One region of the Oceanobacillus longus genome, then DNA from elsewhere that is predicted to be linked to it. Evidence: riboswitches for the same ligand, from Rfam matches in the RefSeq annotation. Region 1 holds a riboswitch; the other holds the start of a gene.
The links. Region 1 has a riboswitch for lysine ahead of ACFOUV_RS07980 (Na+/H+ antiporter NhaC family protein). Riboswitches for the same ligand answer to the same signal wherever they lie in the genome.

Region 1 (16,088 bases):
TTCCTCAATTGTAGCCGATGTTTTCCATTTTGTAAGAGAGAGTAAAATACCTATAAGCAAAGCTGCAGCTGCAACTGCCCATCCACCAAACATAATAAAGGTATCCGAATAGCCTTCATAGTTACCAGTAGCACCATCAAATTCTTTTAAAAGGTTTTGTTTGAACAATCCAAACATCATATAACCCAATACGATTGGTGTCACAACACTTAAACAAATCGTCCACCATGAACCCAGTCGAATATCGGATATTCCGTTAGCATGTGTTTGAAGACCTTTTAGTTCACGCAATACCCAAGCAATCATTACAACTTCCACTAGCCCTATCAATGCAACTCCGAATTGGTTAATGAAATAGTCTGCTGCGTCAAGGAAATAAAGACCACCTTGTGTAGCATAAAGAAGTGAAATTACCGCAGCTAAACCGCCACCGAAAAGTACTGCTTTTGTTCTGGAAATGTTGAATTTGTCTACTAAACCAGCGACATATGTCTCCGTAATTGATATTAATGAGCTTAATCCCGCCAGAACTAATGAAGCAAAGAATAAAAAGCCGAAAAATTCATTGAAGAATGGGAATTCATTAATAATTGCAGGGAAAACTACAAAAGCTAATCCTACCCCTCCAGCTACTACTTCATCAACTCCTACACCAGCTGCTGTTGCCATAAATCCTAAAATAGCGAATACACCAATACCAGCAAGCAATTCAAAGCTAGAATTACCAAACCCAACAATAAATGCGTTATTTGTTATGTCGGATTTCTTTGGTAAGTAACTGGAATAGGTAATCATTATTGCAAATGCAATAGATAAACTAAAGAATATTTGTCCGTAGGCCGCTACCCACACATCAGGATCAGCTATCCTGGCAAAATCAGGTGCAAAGAAAGCGTCCAACCCTGCAAGTGCACCAGGTAATGTTAATGCATAAATAACAATAATAAGAAAAAGAATTACTAAAGCTGGTATAAAAATTCGATTTGCAATTTCAATTCCTTTTTTCACACCTTTAAATAAAATACCTAAAACAACTGCCCAAACGATAATTAATGGAATGAATACACCAGGAACTAAACTTCCTATTTGACCCGGGACTTCAGCCAAATTCAGGTATTCACCAAATAAGAATCCTTCTGTATCTGTTCCCCAACTACCATTAAATGAGAATATAGAATAGGATATTGCCCAGGCAATGATAACAGAGTAGTACGTAGATATAACAAATGCGACTAATACCCCCCACCATCCGAGCCATTCTGTTTTCTTATTCATTCTTTTGAACGATAAAGGAGCTGATCCTCGATACTTATGTCCAATGGTAAATTCCATAATAAGTATCGGTATCCCAGCAGTTAACAGTGCAAATAAATAAGGAATAAAGAATGCTCCACCACCATTTTCATAAGCAACCGCTGGAAAACGCCAAATATTTCCCAAACCAACCGCTGATCCAACAGCTGCCAATATAAAACCAGCTCTTGTCCCCCACTGTGAACGTGTTTCCATGTATAAACCTCCCCCTTTTTCTCTTCTACTAGCAATACTATGCTATGCATCATGGTGAAAATGAATGTTTAAAATGTTTATTATTTTCTAACATTTATGCTTGTATTATATCGGTACTTTTCACCTATGTCAAAGTAATTTTTAAATCTTCTATTTATTACCCTCATTCCTAACAAAAAAATCTTTCACCAAATAGGGTGAAAGATTTTTTATTTGTTATTATTTACTTTTGATTGAATGAATGAGGAAACCAATTAGCAACACAAGAGCTAGTGAAATGAATAGTGGAACAAATACCATATTCATTAGACCTACCAATAAATAACCTACAATAGCTACCCCAGCAGCAATGAGTGCATATGGTAACTGTGTCAACACGTGGTCAATATGGTTCGCACCTGCACCTGTAGAAGACAGGATCGTGGTATCTGAAATTGGTGTACAATGATCACCGAAAACGGCACCAGCAAGTACTGCAGCCAAGGACGGTAGAAGCATCTCCATGTCAGAGACGGCCGCAACTTCAGCAGCGATTGGTAACATGATACCGAATGTTCCCCATGATGTTCCAGTTGAAACAGCCATTAATCCAGCAATGATAAAGAACAGAACTGGTAACATCGATGAACTGATGGACGCTTCACTCACTATTTCTGCTAAATACGTTCCGGTTTCAATTGTTCCGATAATAGAACCAATCATCCATGCAAGAATAAGAATATAAATGGCTGGAAGCATGGTTTTAATACCTTCAAAAAAGATTTTCCCTACATTCGCCTTTGGTATGCTTAAGTTAACATGAAATGCGAATGATGTTACAACAGCAGCAACTCCACCTATAAACAGTGATAAATTAACATTTGTATTAGCAAAGATGGTTAATATAGTTACATTATCACTTGCATTGGCACCAGTAACAACCATCGATAGAACTGTACCAACGACTAAAATAATAATCGGCAGTAATAGATGGTATACTTTACCTGATTGATGTGGATTAAATGTATCACTTAAATCTCCAGGTACCTTATCCTGTTCCGGATCCAATACTGCTCCTGTATTAATGGCACGTTCTTCATGTTTACGCATTGGGCCAATATCCAGCTTCAAATAGGCAACCATGAAAACAAGCAATATTGCAGAAAGTGCATATAAATTAAGAGGGATCATTTGGATAAATGCTGTTAATGGTTGCATATCCGTAATGCCATTAGCAGCAAACAATCCACCTAGTATACCTATTATATATGCACCCCAGCTTGAAATTGGCGAAATAACTGTGATGGGTGCAGACGTAGAATCGATAAAATAAGCTAGTTTTGCACGAGAGATTTTATGTCTATCTGTTAATGGCCTTACAACTTGTCCAACAGCCAAGCTATTAAAGTAATCATCGATAAATATAATTAAACCTAAAACACTTGTCATTACTTGCGCACCAGTTCGGGTTTTGACGCGTTTCATCATCCATTCCCCAAACGCCCTGCTGCCGCCTGACGCTTGAAGAAATGCTGTCATCATACCTAATAATAATAAGAATCCTAATAACAGCAGATTTCCTGTATTTAAAGATCCTTCTGAAACAAAGATAGTATAAAAAACCATCCAAACTTCAGATAAGGAATCTAAAATGTTAAAATCATGAATTAATAAAGCTCCAACGATAATTCCTGCACCTAAAGATAGCAATACCTTCCTGGTTAGTACGACAAGTACCAACATAAGCAGTGCTGGAATAAGTGATAAAATTGTTCCTTCCATGATGTTACCTCCATTAGTTAATATCGAATGTGTGGGAGTTGGACATATTGATTGCGAAACGCCTGGTGTACGAGCATACGTCATTAATTTTGCGCACAAAAAAACAACGACAGAAAATAACCCATCATTGTTTTACAATATACGTTATCCTCCATTTCGATCAGTAGTTCTCCATGCACATTCGTATACATTGCATGACAGTGCATCCTTTATTCAAAGATGTACCAGCAATAATAAGTCTGACCCTTATTACACTTCGGCAAACAATCCTTTTACCAACCATCACTGTTGTCCTCCTCCGGTTGATTACTAATATTATTTGCGCCTCTACCTCACCGATCTGATAAGGTTTTTATTCAATTATGATTTTACTATACAAGATTTTCAGTCATTCTGCAAGTCGTCTTTTGGCACAGAGATGGATGGTCCACCTCCATCACCACCATAGAAGTCGGGTACTTTCCCCATAATTGCCCCACCATCAATGTAAATTTCTGTATTGACTGTCTTCACATCTGTGGTGAATGGAATAATTATTTGAACATCAGCCTCTACATCTACATAAAGGGAAACCCATGAACCATTAATACCAAACTCCTCTTCTTCACGTATAATATTCGTCCTTACACTTCCAACTAACCCGAGATTTATTGGTATCTTAGGTCCTAAATTTGCCAGGACTGTATTTCCAGTAACCTGACCTAGTGGAACTTCCACCAATGTCGGATCCTGTTCTACACGTCCCTCTGCCCCTTCTTCATATTCATAAGGATCATGAAGGGAATAATCATACGTAATTGGATCACCCCTGTTTACATTTAAAAAGAATTCTTCAACACGATCTGTTGCCACCCGATTTATTTCACTGACTACAGAGGGATTCCAATTGTATGTTGCGACATGGCCTTCATTATCATAGGTAATATTCAATACTTCATCAAAGCTGTATTCTTCAGCAAATCTTACCGCTGAATTAATCGCACGCGTTGCAAATTCATCCGTTTTTACTTCTGCAATTTCCATTAAGACCGGTTCAATCCGCTTATCAATGATCCATATACTAAGACCAACACTGCACACAAATATAAGTAACGTAATCATCATTATAAAATTATTTGGAGGCGATGCAAAGTTTTTTTTTCGATAACGCTTCTTATGTCTCAACCCAAAAACCCCCTCAAAACAATTTATGCTTGTTTTAAGAGGGTTAGAATAGGTAAAAGCACGGGGAAGAATACTGATTAATCCTTCGTTAATACAGAAGTAATCGTTACATTCACGACTCTTCCCAAATTTACTTCATAAACTTCTTCAACTTCTTTGCCGTTTTCCTGGATAATTCGAATGATGGGCCTGTCACAAAGTTGTTCGTTTTGCCTGATAACGACACCTTGCCTTCCATCACTCAACTCTACTGTCAAGCCTTCGGGATAGACTGCAATGCTCTTCTTAAATGCTTCAACCATCTCTTTATCAAAAAGACGCATCGCACCAGCATAAAGGATCTCCAATCCTTCATGTGGAAGCATTGCATCACGATAAACGCGATTACTCGTTACAGCATCAAAAACGTCTGCGATACCAATTAATTTTGCATATGGAAGCATTTCTCTATCTTCAATGCCTCGTGGATATCCAGAACCATCTAGCCGCTCATGATGCTGATAGGCACAATGGGCAACTACAGAGGAAATCCCCGAATGCTTTCGCAAATAGTCATAGCCCATTTGTGTATGACTTTTAATAATTTCAAATTCCTGATCTGTCAGCCGATCTGGTTTATGTAGAATCTCAGGGTCAATGAAGATTTTGCCTACATCATGCAGCATTGCACCAACACCTATTTCCAACAGCGCATTTTTTGAATAGTCCATTTGAACCCCTATTGCAAGAGAGTAAATTGCGACATTAAGTGAATGCTGAAAGACATAATTATCAGAAACAAAAATATCAGCAAGCAGTGTAAGTGATTTTTCACTGTTTTGGATTTCTTTCAGAATCTGCTCGACCACATTACCAAGATCTCTTCCCTTTTTATTTAAAATATAGGGATTATCCAGAAAACCATCTTTTTTAATCTGATGGAATGTTTCTTTAATCGTTTCTGTCGCTTTTCTACGTAAATGATCCGGGATAATTGACTCAGGATAAATATCTTTTGTCAGTGGATCTTCTATGTATATGTATGTAATTCCCTGGTTAAGCAGCCTCTTAATCATTCTCTCCGTTAAAGACATGCCTTTTGCCAGCAGTACAACACCATTTTCATTATAAATGGACTGCGCAAGCTTCGTTCCAGGTTTGATTGATTTCGTACTCGCAAGTTTCATAATGATCCCCTTACCCTTACATCGACATGATTCAACAAAATGAGCCCTTAGTCATATTAAATAATATCAGAAAATGACCATTAAATCTATGAAAATATTGTCTCTTTTTGCAATATAAACTTTATAGTAGTTTTTAAAAAGGGGGCAAACAAAAATGTCTCCCATATGGAAGACATTCGAGGTCATGATATTTTCAACAAGGCATCTTTTCCTGTCATGCCAACTTCCCAGCCATAGGCTTTCGATGCATCCGTAATTTTTTCCAATGGTGCATTCAGCAATTCATCAATCGTTCTTACTCCTACTGCCCGGCCTGCAATAACATGACGTTCTTTTAATTTTGGAATCTCATTAAAGATATCCACGTCCAATGCCGCACACATAATGTAGCCGATGTCGTTGGAAATCGTTAACAGAGTTGTTTTCGGAAGCTCTACACTTACTGCCGTAAAAATCATGCCATCTACTTCAAGCGGATTTATCGTAATCATAATTATGATTGCCCCCTTCGCAATTTACCTTATATTTGTATGCAAATAGGGGGCGACGTGTCACAATTCCTTTGTAAGTAGTAATGGCCCTTTTAGGAAAAATTACTGCGGAGTGTCTGTGCAAGCAGATCTCTCAGAAATTCAGGTACAAAATACTGCTTTGTATTTGATTTAGCAATTTCTGGCAAGAGCCGGCCAAACGTAAATGTATCTGCGGTTGCAATGTAATACGTATGATCGGGGTTCACCTGCTTGCCGTTTTCCAGTAAAACGCGTTTTACATATTCCCCGCCATCCCTATGAAAAGCAGTTTCCACTTTTAGTCCAGAGAACATCATCCTGCCAAGCAACTCTCCACGGAATCCAAATCCCTTCAGTCTTAATTCCATAAAGTCCTTTGTTAAAGAGGCCCGGATTACTTCAATTAGCTCATCACCCTTCAGGTCAACAACCACAGGATTAATAGGATGTGGACAGATGCGATGTATATCTTTGTATGTGACAGCACCAGCAGGCAAACGATCGAGCAGCAGCCCTGCATTCAACATTGCAGCATCTGCTTTTGTCCAGTTTCTTAATGTATTCGTTAACTCCTGCATGATTGGAGAGTTAGTAAACCAGCTGACCTCTATCGGTTGTTCAAGATGCACAACGGTCTTGCCTAGTAATTTATCAGCTTCCACCTGCATTTCTTGGATCATTTGTTCTGTCTGTAAATCTTTCGCTTTATTTGTTATGTCGGTTGTATAAGCCTCTTTTTTCACGAGCTTTTTCTGATGATGATCCCACGTTAAAATTACTTCCCCAATAAAAGAACAATGCTTACCTGCAGCGGTTATAATCGTATTATTTATCGATTCAGCCTTACGCAACAGATGGTGGGTGTGACCACCAATAATGACGTCAATTTCCTCATATCTCCTTGCAATCTCCTGATCAACGCTGATCCCGAGATGGGACATTAATATAATAATATCCACCGATTGTTCTAATTCAACGATATGGTTATCAAGTGCATCAAACTCAGGAGAAATATGCCAGCCTAGCAGTTCATAGAATGCATTAAATGGTGCAGTTAATCCAATGAAACCAATTTTTACGCCATTAACCGTTTCTATCTTAATTGTTTTATTTAGCCATGGCGGTTCCTCTTGATCTGTGCTATTTAGATTTGCGCATACGACCTGAAAATTCGCTTCATCATATAAGTGATATAAATCTTGATGGGATAGGGTAATCCCTTCATTGTTTCCTATCGTAACAAAATCATAACCTGCATCATTTAATAGCTTTATATTGGACTTACCCATTGAAGCTTCTGTAATTGGATGGGAACGGTCCACATGATCGCCGATATCGATGATCCAGCTTGATTCTCCTTTTTGTTTCCGGAGCGCTTTCGATTCCTTTAAATAGCTTGATACTCGTGGCCATTGTTCGAAATTACTATGTAGATCATTTGTATAATTAAAATAAAGTTTCTCTTCCATTTATATAACTCCTTACTATAACCCTTGATATATCATACGTAATCCAATGAAAACAAGCAGAATGCGCAATATCAATTCAAGCGTTTTGCCGGGCATCAGTTGATTTACCTTTGCTCCAAGTTTACCACCAATCCATGAACCAGGTATAAAGAAAAGCACATACTCCCATGGAATATGACCTAATGAAATATGTGTCGTTGCACCTACAATACTTACAAAGAAAATCATAAACATTGAAGTGGCTGTTGCGATATGTGCAGGAAATCCAAATAATAAAATCATTGCTGGAACCATGATTGAACCGCCACCAATTCCAAACAGACCGGATAATGTCCCAACGATAACTGACAAGAGGAATGCTCCGAAAACAGACACTTTATAGTAATAGGTTTCACCATACAATTCAAACGATCGCAAACCACTTTCATTTTCGGAGTATATCCGCTTTGCAAAAGGTTTCTTTTTAAGTAACAATACAAGCGAAATAACAATCATTAATATACCAAAATACATTAAAAATGATTCAGTATCAACAAATTGATTTAGCCAGGAACCGACTACCCCTCCTGGGATACTCCCAGTTAAAAACAAGGCACCTGCTTGATAATCCACACGTTTCCCCTTCGCATAAGACAATGTGGAGGCCAACGAAGTAACTACCATCGTAATCAACGAAATACCAACAATTGCCTGTGGAGTTGCCCATGAAAAACTGTCCGAAATAGTGCTCATAAATAATAAACTGGGAATCAGTACGATACCACCGCCCAAGCCCATTGCTGAGCCGACAAGTGCAGTAATCACTCCAATAATCAAACAAACAAAAACAACCAATTTAATCCCTACCATCTATTATATTGTAACAACATCATATCATATGCCTCGTACATTTCGTTGCCTTAATTTGTCATATCTAAAATGGGTAATGTCTCCGTTTAGAAAACAAGCAAATTAGTTGCGGGAAAATAAAGGATAGGCTAAGCTTCACTAAAATAGGAGTTGTTCAGTAAAATACTTGTACTTACACGATGAAAAGGATTGATATGGGTGAAAAAAGGTGTCAAAAAGTAAATTATTAAATGTTGTAGATATTAATGATAAAGTGAGGGATTATTGATGAAACTTGTCGGTATATCAGGAGCACTGGCTGGTGACAAAACATCTTTAGCTGTAAACAATGTTTTAGTCGCGGCTCAACTCCATGACCGAACGATACAAAAGGAGTTAATTGACTTAAGGGAATATGAAATTGAATTTTCCGTTGGTGCTGCTTTAGCAGATTATAATGATGATACTAGGGCGGTTGTAAGTAAAATTTTATCCGCTGATTTTCTTGTATTTGGAACTCCAATTTACCAAGCATCCATATCGGGCGCGTTAAAAAACTTGTTCGATCTTCTCCCTGAAAATGCGTTTAAATATAAAGTAACCGGGATTGTTGCAACAGGATGGTCTAACAACCATTTTCTTGTACCAGAATATCAGTTAAAGCCAATCCTTTCTTATTTTAAAGGATTAATTCCAACGGGAAATGTCTATATCCAAAATGACTCCTTTAACTTGGAAAGCGATGAAATAATAAATCAGACGATTTCCGAGAGAATTCAAAAGCTTGCTGAAGAAATGATTTATCTGCAACGGGGGATTAATAATCGATAATGACTTCTCATCTTCAAATTCAGATAAATTTAATCCGTTAAAAACCGAAAACATTCATTAGAAAAACCCCGCCACAAGTGACGGGGTTTTTGAGTATTAACCAATCGAACCTTCCATTTCAAACTTAATCAGACGGTTCATTTCTACTGCATATTCCATTGGAAGCTCTTTTGTAAATGGCTCGATAAAGCCCATTACAATCATTTCTGTTGCTTCTTCTTCCGTCAATCCTCTACTCATCAAGTAGAATAATTGTTCCTCAGAAACTTTTGAAACTTTTGCTTCGTGTTCCAAGGAGATGTTATCATTTAAAATTTCATTGTATGGAATCGTATCCGATGTTGACTCATTATCCATAATTAGCGTATCACATTCGATGTTTGCACGTGCTCCGTCTGCTTTACGACCAAAATGAACAAGTCCACGATAGGATACTTTACCACCTTGTTTGGAAATAGATTTCGAAACAATTGTGGAAGACGTATTTGGCGCCAAGTGATGCATTTTAGCACCTGCATCCTGCATCTGTCCTTTACCTGCAATAGCGATGGAAAGTGTGTTACCACGAGCACCTTCACCTCTTAGGAGGATTGCAGGATATTTCATTGTCAATTTAGAACCGATGTTACCATCAATCCATTCCATTGTTGCATTCGCATCACATACTGCACGTTTCGTCACTAGGTTATACACATTATTTGCCCAGTTTTGAATCGTTGTATAACGGCAATAGGCATCTTTCTTAACAATGATCTCAACAACTGCACTGTGAAGTGAATTTGTTGTATAGACTGGTGCAGTACAACCTTCTACATAGTGAACGGAAGCACCTTCGTCAACGATAATCAATGTTCTCTCAAATTGTCCCATATTTTCAGAGTTAATACGGAAATATGCCTGTAATGGTGTCGTTGTTTGAACACCTTTAGGCACATAGATGAATGATCCACCAGACCATACTGCTGAGTTTAATGCAGAGAATTTATTATCAGAATAAGGAATTACCTTACCAAAGTATTCTCTGAATAGATCTTCATGTTCTCGCAATGCAGTATCTGTATCTGTAAATAGGATACCCAAATCTGTTAAATCTTGTTTCAAGCTATGGTATACTACTTCCGATTCGTATTGTGCTGATACACCAGCCAAGTATTTTTGTTCTGCTTCAGGGATACCAAGTTTATCAAATGTTTCCTTGATTTCCTCTGGTACTTCATCCCACGTAGTCCCTTGCTTTTCAGATGGCTTTACATAATAAACAATCTCATCAAAGTCAAGGCCGGTAAGATCGCCACCCCATTGCGGCATTGGACGATCATAGAAATGTTGCAACGATTTCAGACGGTAATCCAGCATCCACTGAGGTTCTTCCTTCATTTTGGAAATTTCTTCAACGACTTTTTTTGTTAAGCCTCTCTCCGTACGAAAAATAGAGATGTCTTTATCATGAAATCCATATTTATACTCATCGATTTCTGGCATATTTTTAGCCATTACTAAAACCTCCTATTGGTATTTAAAAACAATATACCTTAGTCTTCCTGTACCCCTTTTTCCATAGCCTTCCATGCTAAAGTTGCACATTTAATTCTCGCTGGAAACTTAGCAACACCTTGAAGTGCCTCAATGTCTTCCATATCAAATTCTTCTGTATCAACTTCATTTCCAAGCATCATATCAGAAAAAGCGTGGGACATGTTAATCGCATCTTCCACTTTTCTCCCTTTAATTGCCTGTGTCATCATGGAAGCTGATGACATACTGATTGAACAGCCTTCCCCGTCAAATTTGGCATCTTTAACAATACCATCTTCAACTTGCATCTGTAGCTGTATTCGATCACCACAGGTTGGGTTATTCATGTCAATCGTTACTGCATCGCCATCAATATTTCCACGGTTTTTTGGATTTTTATAATGATCCATTATTACTTGTCGGTAAAGTGTATCGAGGTTATTTAAAGCCATTCCCAAAATACTCCTTCGTTTTTAACAGTCCCTCTACAAGATGATCAATATCTTCAGTTGTATTATAAAGATAGAAGCTCGCACGTGCCGTTGCTGATACTTCCAGCCATTTCATCAATGGTTGTGCACAATGATGTCCGGCTCGCACTGCAATCCCGAAAGAATCGAGTACGGTTGCAGTATCATGCGGATGAACATCATTAAGATTAAAAGTAACAAGTCCAGCACGTTTTTCAGGACCGTAGATTGTCATACCATCTATTTTACGTAATTGATCCATCGCATAGTCTGCTAATTTTTGCTCATGGTCCAAAATGTTTTCCTGGCCAACCTCAAGTATAAAGTCGATTGCTGCACCGAGTCCGATAGCTCCAGCAATAATTGGTGTACCACCTTCAAATTTCCAAGGTAGTTCCTTCCATGTTGAATCATATAGGTCTACAAAATCAATCATTTCTCCACCAAATTCAACAGGTTCCATATTTTCAAGGAGAGCTCTTTTACCATACAATACCCCTATACCGGTTGGTCCACACATTTTATGACCGGAAAAAGCATAAAAATCACAGTCCAGTTCTGCTACATCCACTTTGATATGTGGAGCACCCTGTGCACCATCAACTAAGATGACAGCACCTTTTTCATGTGCAATTTTCGCTATATCTTTGATTGGGTTAATGGTGCCCAATACATTAGAAACATGGTTGACTGCCACAATTTTTGTATTCTCGGTAATCGTCGAGCGGACATCCTCCAATGTAATTGTCCCATCGTTTTGTAATGGTATATATTTTAATGCTGCGCCAGTTGCTTTTGCCGCCTGTTGCCATGGAATGATATTGCTGTGATGCTCTACCTGTGTAATAACAATTTCATCTCCAGCTTTTAACGTGTTACGAGCATAGCTGGTTGCAACTGTATTAATAGCTGTCGTTGTCCCGCGGGTGAAGATTACTTCTGCTGTACTCCCGGCGTTTATAAATCCACGAACCTTTTCACGGGCCCCTTCGTATTTATCTGTTGCCCTGGTTCCTAGCGTGTGAACACCACGGTGCACATTTGAATTATCTTCACGGTAATACTTATTCACAGCCTCTATTACGGTGACCGGTTTTTGTGATGTCGCTGATGAGTCAAGATATACTAAAGGATGTCCATTGACTTCCTGATTTAAAATTGGAAACTGTTCTTTAATGGCTTGAACATCCATTAATTAACTTTCCTTTCAATTACTTGAGTCAATTGTTTTCTAATGGACTCAATCGGAATTTGAGATACAACCGGATCAAGGAAACCATGAATAACAAGGCGTTCTGCTTCTTCTTGTTTCAAACCACGGCTCATCAGGTAATACATTTGAAGAGGATCCACACGACCTACAGATGCAGCGTGACCAGCAGTAACATCATCTTCATCAATTAAAAGGATTGGGTTAGCATCACCACGTGACTTTTCACTTAACATCAATACACGTGATTCCTGCTCAGAGTTAGACCCTGAACCACCATGCTCAATTTTCCCAATCGCATTGAAAATAGTTGTCGCACTGCCTTTCATAACCCCACGTTGTAAAATATAAGCGTCCGTTTCTTTTCCGAATTGACGAATGCTAGCTGTAAAGTTCTGTGTTTGCTTACCGCGTCCAACCGAAACAGCTTTTGCTTCTGAAGTCGAATTATCTCCAAGCAGATAGGTAATGTTTTCGGAAACTGTATTTCCGTCATTCATTTGTCCCAATGCCCAGTTGATTTTTGTATCACGATGACCAACTCCACGACGATTTACATAGGTTGTTGTCCCAGCAGCGAAATGATCCACTGCACCATAGGCAACCTGGGCATTATCATGCGCAAATACTTCGGATACAATATTAGCTACTGTCTCCTGCTCATCATTATGGGAAATATAATTTTCCACATAGGTTAAAGAGCTTCCTTCTTCAGCTACCACGAGAACATGGTTGAATAACGCTGTTTCAGGGTTTTCCTGCCAGAAAATAGCTTGTAATGGTTCTTCAACTTGAACGTTTTTTGGAACGTAAACAAAAATTCCACCGTTCATTAATGCTGCATGAAGTGCAGTTAGACGGTTTTGATCTACTGCTACTGCATCTTTCATGTAATATTTTTCTACGAGATCACTGTGTTCGTTCATCGCAGTGAAAATATCAGTGAAAATAACGCCTTTATTTTTAAGTTCTTCATTTAATGTATTATATGCTACAGATTGATTACGCTGAATCAAGAGATTCTCATTCGCATTTCCTTCATCAAAATACGCTTGCATTTCTGTAGGCAAATCTTTTATGGAAGAGATTTTATCTCCTTCTGTAAATTCGTGCTTAAAATTACTGAAATTCCAATTACCGATCTTCGTCTTATCCGGTTTTGGCATCTCAAGTGTGTCTGCCATTTCTAAAGCACTAAGACGTAACGAGGTCATCCATTGTGGTTCATTACGATCTTTGGAAAACTGGTCTATATAATCTTTATCAAATGGAAGCTTAGTTTCTACAGTCATATTACCCCTCCTAACATTACGCGTTTTGTTCAACTGTTTCGTCTTCGATGCCTAGTTCCTCTTTAATCCACTCATAACCTTCTTCTTCCAAACGTTTAGCAAGTTCAGGTCCACCTGACTTCACAATACGGCCTTGCATCATTACGTGAACAAAATCTGGTGTAATATAGTTTAGCAAACGTTGGTAGTGGGTAATAATTAAGCAACCGAATTCTTCGTTGCGCATTTTATTAATCCCTTTGGAAACGACTTTCAATGCATCGATATCTAAACCGGAGTCAATTTCATCCAGGATTGCAATTGCCGGGTTTATTTGCATTAATTGAAGAATTTCATTACGTTTTTTCTCCCCGCCAGAGAATCCTTCGTTTAGGTAGCGTGTTGCCATGCTTTGATCAATTTCTAGAAAATCAAGATCTTTATCTAATTGCTTAATGAATTTCATTAGAGAAACCTCATCGCCTTCTTCGCGACGGGCATTAATTGCGGAACGAAGGAAATCTGATGTCGTTACACCACTGATTTCACTTGGGTATTGCATTGCTAGGAAAAGTCCAGCACGAGCACGTTCGTCCACTTCCATTTCCAGTACGTCTTCTCCATCAAGAAGAATGCTACCTTCTGTAACTTCATATTTCGGATGCCCCATGATTGCAGAAGCAAGAGTTGATTTACCAGTTCCGTTAGGTCCCATAATAGCGTGGAATTCTCCACCTTTTATCGTAAGGTTTGCACCTTTTAATATCTCTTTTTCTTCAATGGATACATGAAGATTTTTAACTTCTAAAACTGATCCTGACATAAAACATACCTCCAAATACTGTATTTTCTAGTAATCATCAAATGAACTTACATCCATTCTCAATTTAGTCTCATTCCAATCTTAAAGCATTTCAAATTAATAATCAACTCTTTTAGATTAGCAGAAAATCGAGGATTTCTACACTTTTGATATACGCTCTAATTGAAAATAGAGAATGCTAATTAATGTGCTTCTTACTATTCTTTCCTGTAAACTTTTTTCTATCGTATAAAAAAACTGATGCTCCTATTAGGAACATCAGTTTTGTTTTTCAAGTATTTATTTAGGGAGTTGACCATCCATATTAGAGGTTAATTGTTTTGCCTCTTTGTATTCTTCATCGCGTTGTCGTTCAACATCAATACGTTTATCGAGCTTTCTTCCGTATTCCTCATAGTTGACATGTCGTGATTGAGCCATTCCTTTTTGCATTTCAGAAGTATACTTTAAGTCTATTCCACTATTAATAGTGAACCATCCCTTTCAAGTTTTTAACTACATTAATGTTACCACAGAGACGATTCCCCTAACAAAGCGGATATAAACCTCTTTTCAGGGAAATAGAACGATATTTGGTTAAACCATAACTTCAAATAGATTGTTTACATAAAATACGGATAAATAACTAACATATCCTCTGGAATCCTCATTATTCAGTTTTCAATTAATTCTCTCCACCTACAGGAACTACGGCACCCTTGTAGTTTTCAATAATAAAGTTTTGAAGTTCTTCTGATTGAAGGACTTCAACCAATGTATTTAAAGCTTCATTATCTTTATCTTCAGATTTGGCAGCAATAATATTTACATATTCTGATTCTTCGCCTTCAATAAATAATGCATCATCAAGTGGACTTAAACCAGCTTCTATTGCATAGTTTGTATTGATGACAACAAGTGCTTCTTCTTCTGAATTGTAATATTCAGGTAAGAAAGCTGGATCGTAGTCAGGAGAGAAACTTAAATTTTTAGGGTTTTCTGCAATGTCTTCCATTGTTGCTTCTGATTTCTTGACACCTTCGTCAAGTGTAAGTAATCCTTCAGCTTCAAACAAGGATAGAATTCTGCCATGGTCAGACACAGAGTTACTCAAAATTACTTCTGTACCGTCTGGAATCTCGTCAATACTTGCGATGTTTTGAGAATATACACCCATTGGTTCAACATGTATGCCACCAATTGATTCAATTTCATAACCAGTGTCTGCAACCGTTTGGTTCAAATAAGGGAGATGCTGGAAATAGTTTGCATCCAGTTCACCACTTGCCAAATCATCATTTGGAAATACATAATCCTGATATTCTTCAATATTTAAGGTGATTCCTTGCTCTTCAAGCACAGGTTTTGCTTCTTCAAGAATTTCTGCGTGGGGAACACTTGATGCACCTACAGTAATCTCCGTAGTCTCTTCTGTTCCTTCTTCAGTAGTTCCATTATCGCTTCCGGTGTCAGAATCTCCTCCACCACACGCAACCAATAGTAGTACAAATGCTAATGATAATAATGCTAGAATTTTTTTCATCTTTTTCTCTCCTTCTATGTTGTTATATATTTGAAAT
Region 2 (4,681 bases), on a different contig from region 1:
CGACATGCTAATTATTGCCATTAATCCAAGGGAAATAAAATAACCATACTCCCATGCTAATTCAGGCATATTCTCAAAGTTCATTCCATATATACCAGCTATAAACGTTAAAGGTGCGAAAATCGAGGTGATGATTGTAAGTACTTTCATAACATTGTTTGTTTGATGTGAATTTAAAGACAAATAGCTGTCACGAATGTCAGCTGTTACTTCTCGATTAGACATGACCATTTCCGATAATTTTAATAGGTGGTCATAAATATCGGAAAAATACTCTTTTCTTTCTTTAACCCCATCTAAGTGTTGAGAATTCAGCATGCGATAAAGTAAATCACGCATAGGATTAAATGTATGTCTTAAGTTCAGTAGCGTGTGTCTGATATCAAAAAGCTCATTCATTAAAAGATCCATTGATTTATTTTGCGTATTGTCTTCTATTTTGTCTAATTCATCTTCAATTTTATAAATAAGCGGAAAATAATTATCAACAATCTTATCCAAGATTCTATATAGCACATAATAAGGTGCCCACTGAAAACTACTTTTCTGTGTTAAAAAAAGGTCCCACACATCTTCAACTTCTTTTGTATGTTCTTGATGATATGAGACGATATAGTTATCTCCTATAAAAAAATTCAGCTCATCTTTTGAAACATCCTTGCTTCCTTCTCTCACCGTTTGTGTCACATAAAAGGTGTAATCATCGTAATAGTCCAATTTTGGTCGTTGTAGTCTGTATACACAGTCTTCAATTGCAAGTGGGTGAAAATGAAAAGTCTGTTCTAAATGATTGATTTCTGCTTCATTTGGGCTATTAAAATCAATCCAACACATTTTATACTCAGATAAATTTAGTTCATTTATGGAAACATTTCTTTTCAACTGTTGGTCATTAGTGATGCCACTTATTCGTATCATGTTGCTACCCCTTTATTCTTGAAACCATGATTAAAGTATTCTTACAAGTTAGTTTAACATATCCTAATGAGAAAAAGGGAATAAGCATATGCGCTTATTCCCCTAAGTGATCAATATCCTGCTACTCTTTTTTCCTCGTAGATTGCAATTACTTTTGATAAAGATTCACGTTCCAAATCATTTAACGGTATGAGTGGCAAGCGTACACTTCCAACAGGCACACCGATTCGATTTAATGCTTCTTTTACTGGCGTTGGGCTTGGAGCTTGAAACATTGCATTCATCACCGGCAATATACGACGATGGATGTCGCCTGCTTTCGTAACTTCACCTCTATTGAAATGCTCAATCATCTCCTGCATTTCGTTCCCGATGATATGGGAAGAAACAGATACGATCCCCGTACCACCGATAGCGAGCGTAGGCAGTGTTAGACTGTCTTCTCCACTGTACACACTAAAGTCATCAGACGTATGACTGATAAGTTCTGCTGTACGATCTAAAACTCCACTTGCTTCTTTTACAGAGACAATGTTTTTAATTTGAGATAAACGTATAATCGTATCCAAATCTAAGGAAACAACACTTCTTCCTGGTATATTATACAGCATGACAGGCAATGCAGTGCTTTCTGCGATCGTGCGGAAGTGCTGATACATACCTTCCTGTGACGGTTTATTGTAGTACGGAGTAACAAGCATAATTGCATCCACACCTGTTTTCTCCGCTTCTATTGTAAGTTCAATAGAGGCTCTTGTATTATTTGATCCTGTGCCTGCAATGACTGGAACTCTCCCATCCACTGCCTCCACAACAACTTTAAATAATTTTAATTTCTCATCATGCGTTAATGTAGGCGATTCACCTGTTGTTCCCGCAACCACTAACCCATCTGAGCCATTTGCTATCAAGTAATTAACCAATCCTCTAGTAGCTTCAAAATCTACTTCTCCATATGGATCAAACGGAGTTACCATTGCTGTTAATACGTTACCGAAATTCATAACTGTTCACACCTTTTCTTTAATTTTTTGGATAGGTGTGGAGGACCAAAATAAAAAGCACCAACGAGAGCCCGCTGCTGCTTAGAACTTGTGTTAGTTCTACGCTTGATAGCCCTCCATATAGTTCCCTATATGACAGTTCTGCATCTATTAAATAACAGAACCAACTTCAGGATGATGAGTCTCCTTCCGCTTCGGCAAATTCCCCTTTCCTTATGTATCCCCGGATCTCATTCTCCTAAACATAAGTACTAATGGTTTCTGCACCTCTATCCTTACCTTAAAAAAATCTAAAATAAGAAAGTATTTGATTGTTACTTGTATTATAACAAAAGTATCTTAGAATAAACAAGCATTATCCATTTTTTCCTATAAAGATTTAATGCAGTTCCTTCGTATTTTACAATATTCAAGTGGTATAATAAAAATTGATTCTTAAATAACATCTATCTGGAGGTAACATGCTTACATTTGAAAAAAAACTAGCAATTATTGAAGACTTTACAGAATTAGAGCGTCATGATGTATCATTAGGCCGTGTCAATTTTCATTTTGAAGAAAGTGTCATGGAAAAGAAGATTGTCGTCTATCATCTTCATCCAAATGGCAATGGATTTGTTTATGCTGAACAAATAGATGAAAACTATACGGTTGATTCTAAAGGAATGGTAAATATCCGTGATTTTACCCCTGATGAACTGCGTAAAATCATAAAGCAATCCATTAAATCCCTCGCTGAATCAGAACCTTTTGAAGAGAGCTGGATTAATAACGAACTACAAATCCTTAAAATAATTCATGATTTTGACTTATGGAATATCTATGCAGGAGACTTATTGGATGGTACATATGCAACCTACAATGCCGCTGCTGATTATCTTCAGCAAGAAGGCTTCAGAAGACTCGATGATGAAGATTTAGAATAGTAACCGAAAATGAACCTACTTTTTATAGAGGTTCATTTTTTATCCTAACAAAATAAAACAACCTAAACGGGACCCCCTCGCAATTTTAACTGTCCTTATGTGTACAAGTGCTGCATTTAATGAGAGAAATCGTTTCAGGGAAGAAGCTGATAAAAACTCTTTCGGTAAGATGATTTTGATAATTGGTGTAGCTTTTATCATTTATGGAGTGAAATGGAACTAGTTTTAAATGTGGGATTCCTTTGAATTCCTTACTAAAGCGATTTTACCCTTATTACGATCAAGAATTTTCTCCAGTATTTCTTCTACATACATCGAAAAAGCAGGATGTGTACGTTGTCTCGGCCTAGGCAAACGAATAGTCCGATTCAAGCTTATACTTCCATTTTCAATTAATATGACTCGATCAGCGATAGCAACCGCCTCTTCCACATCATGTGTAACGAGAATAGATGTAAACTTCTTTTGTTTCCAAAGTGACTCGATGAGATCCTGCATCTCAATTCGAGTAAGTGCATCAAGTGCTCCGAGTGGCTCATCCAATAGTAGTAGTGAAGGATTATGAACTAAAGCCCTGGCTAACGCCACCCGTTGCTTCTGACCACCGGATAGTTTGGACGGCCAGTCGTTCATACGATCTTCCAATCCAACCTGATGTAAAGCTTCAACCGCTTTTACTTTGAAATCGCTAGGAAGTCCAATACACACATTATCAATCACCCGCTTCCATGGAAGAAGCCTCCCATCCTGAAACATGATACGTGCATATTCATTTAAATGGTTCAATGGTTCATCATTTATATAAATGGAACCCTTATTGAAGTTTTCCAGTCCTGCAATTAATCGAAGTAAGGTACTCTTCCCACAACCACTCTTCCCAACGATTGCTACAAACTCTCCTTTTTCTATACTAAGGTCCAATCCTTTCAGAACCGCCCGCTCTCCATACGATTGCTGTAAATTAGTAATCATAATATACTTTTCTTTTGTAGATTGTTCCAATTTCGGTTACCTCCTTGGTAAATTAGGTGTTCCAGCGAAGTAACTTTCCTTCCAAATACCTTGCTATAACATCGGATAACTTTCCGAATAACGCATAAAGCAAGATACTTAAAACAATTACATCCATTTGCATAAATTCCCTAGCATTCATTGCCATATATCCAATACCACTATGGGCAGAGATCGTCTCCGATACAATCAACGTTAACCACATTACTCCTAAAGAAAATCGAATACCTACAAGAATAGACGACATTGCACCCGGAAGAATAACAGAAAAGAATAGCGATGTTCCTTTTAATCCGTACGCGCGTCCCATCTCTACTAATCCTTTATCAACCGATTTAATGCCATGATACGTATTGATATAGATTGGAAAAAGAACCCCTAACGCCACTAAAAAGATTTTGGATGTTTCCCCAATCCCAAACCATAAAATAACAAGTGGAATTAATGCGAGGTGTGGAATATTCCGCAGCATTTGAATAGATGTATCGAAAAAAAGATCAGCAAAACGAAATATACCGTTAAGTAACCCAAATACAAATCCAATTACTCCCCCTATGAGGAATCCTGCTAATGCTCTGCCAAGACTAATAGAAATATGGCTAAATAATTCCCCCGTTGATAAAAGTTCCATACCAGCTTGTAAAACCTTTGTGGGTGCTGGCATAATTCTTTCGGGAATTGCCCCTACCCATGATAATAGTTGCCATCCAACAAGTAATAAGAGGGGTAAAAACCAGGGAATGAACTTTTTAATATAACCCTTTAGTAAAAGTTTCATTTGCCCAGCCCTCCTTTCTGTCATTATTGCCTATCCATGACATC

Region 2: another riboswitch for lysine. It lies ahead of dapA (4-hydroxy-tetrahydrodipicolinate synthase); the one in region 1 lies ahead of ACFOUV_RS07980 (Na+/H+ antiporter NhaC family protein).

The regions. Positions count from the first base shown of each region.
Region 1 covers NZ_JBHSAO010000006.1:63,624-79,711, forward strand. Annotated here, with positions in the region: gene ACFOUV_RS07975 (sodium-dependent transporter) at 1-1,509, opposite strand, end outside; gene ACFOUV_RS07980 (Na+/H+ antiporter NhaC family protein) at 1,729-3,270, opposite strand; lysine riboswitch at 3,427-3,608, opposite strand; gene yunB (sporulation protein YunB) at 3,655-4,434, opposite strand; gene ACFOUV_RS07990 (HD-GYP domain-containing protein) at 4,512-5,600, opposite strand; gene ACFOUV_RS07995 (YunC family protein) at 5,783-6,091, opposite strand; gene ACFOUV_RS08000 (bifunctional metallophosphatase/5'-nucleotidase) at 6,184-7,581, opposite strand; gene ACFOUV_RS08005 (sulfite exporter TauE/SafE family protein) at 7,597-8,415, opposite strand; gene ACFOUV_RS08010 (NADPH-dependent FMN reductase) at 8,698-9,240, shown strand; gene sufB (Fe-S cluster assembly protein SufB) at 9,337-10,734, opposite strand; gene sufU (Fe-S cluster assembly sulfur transfer protein SufU) at 10,773-11,207, opposite strand; gene ACFOUV_RS08025 (cysteine desulfurase) at 11,194-12,417, opposite strand; gene sufD (Fe-S cluster assembly protein SufD) at 12,417-13,727, opposite strand; gene sufC (Fe-S cluster assembly ATPase SufC) at 13,744-14,529, opposite strand; gene ACFOUV_RS08040 (hypothetical protein) at 14,809-14,961, opposite strand; gene ACFOUV_RS08045 (MetQ/NlpA family ABC transporter substrate-binding protein) at 15,194-16,051, opposite strand.
Region 2 covers NZ_JBHSAO010000001.1:804,363-809,043, forward strand. Annotated here, with positions in the region: gene corA (magnesium/cobalt transporter CorA) at 1-918, opposite strand, end outside; gene dapA (4-hydroxy-tetrahydrodipicolinate synthase) at 1,029-1,922, opposite strand; lysine riboswitch at 2,024-2,202, opposite strand; gene ACFOUV_RS04195 (hypothetical protein) at 2,384-2,848, shown strand; gene ACFOUV_RS04200 (ATP-binding cassette domain-containing protein) at 3,074-3,820, opposite strand; gene ssuC (aliphatic sulfonate ABC transporter permease SsuC) at 3,873-4,637, opposite strand; gene ACFOUV_RS04210 (sulfonate ABC transporter substrate-binding protein) at 4,661-4,681, opposite strand, start outside.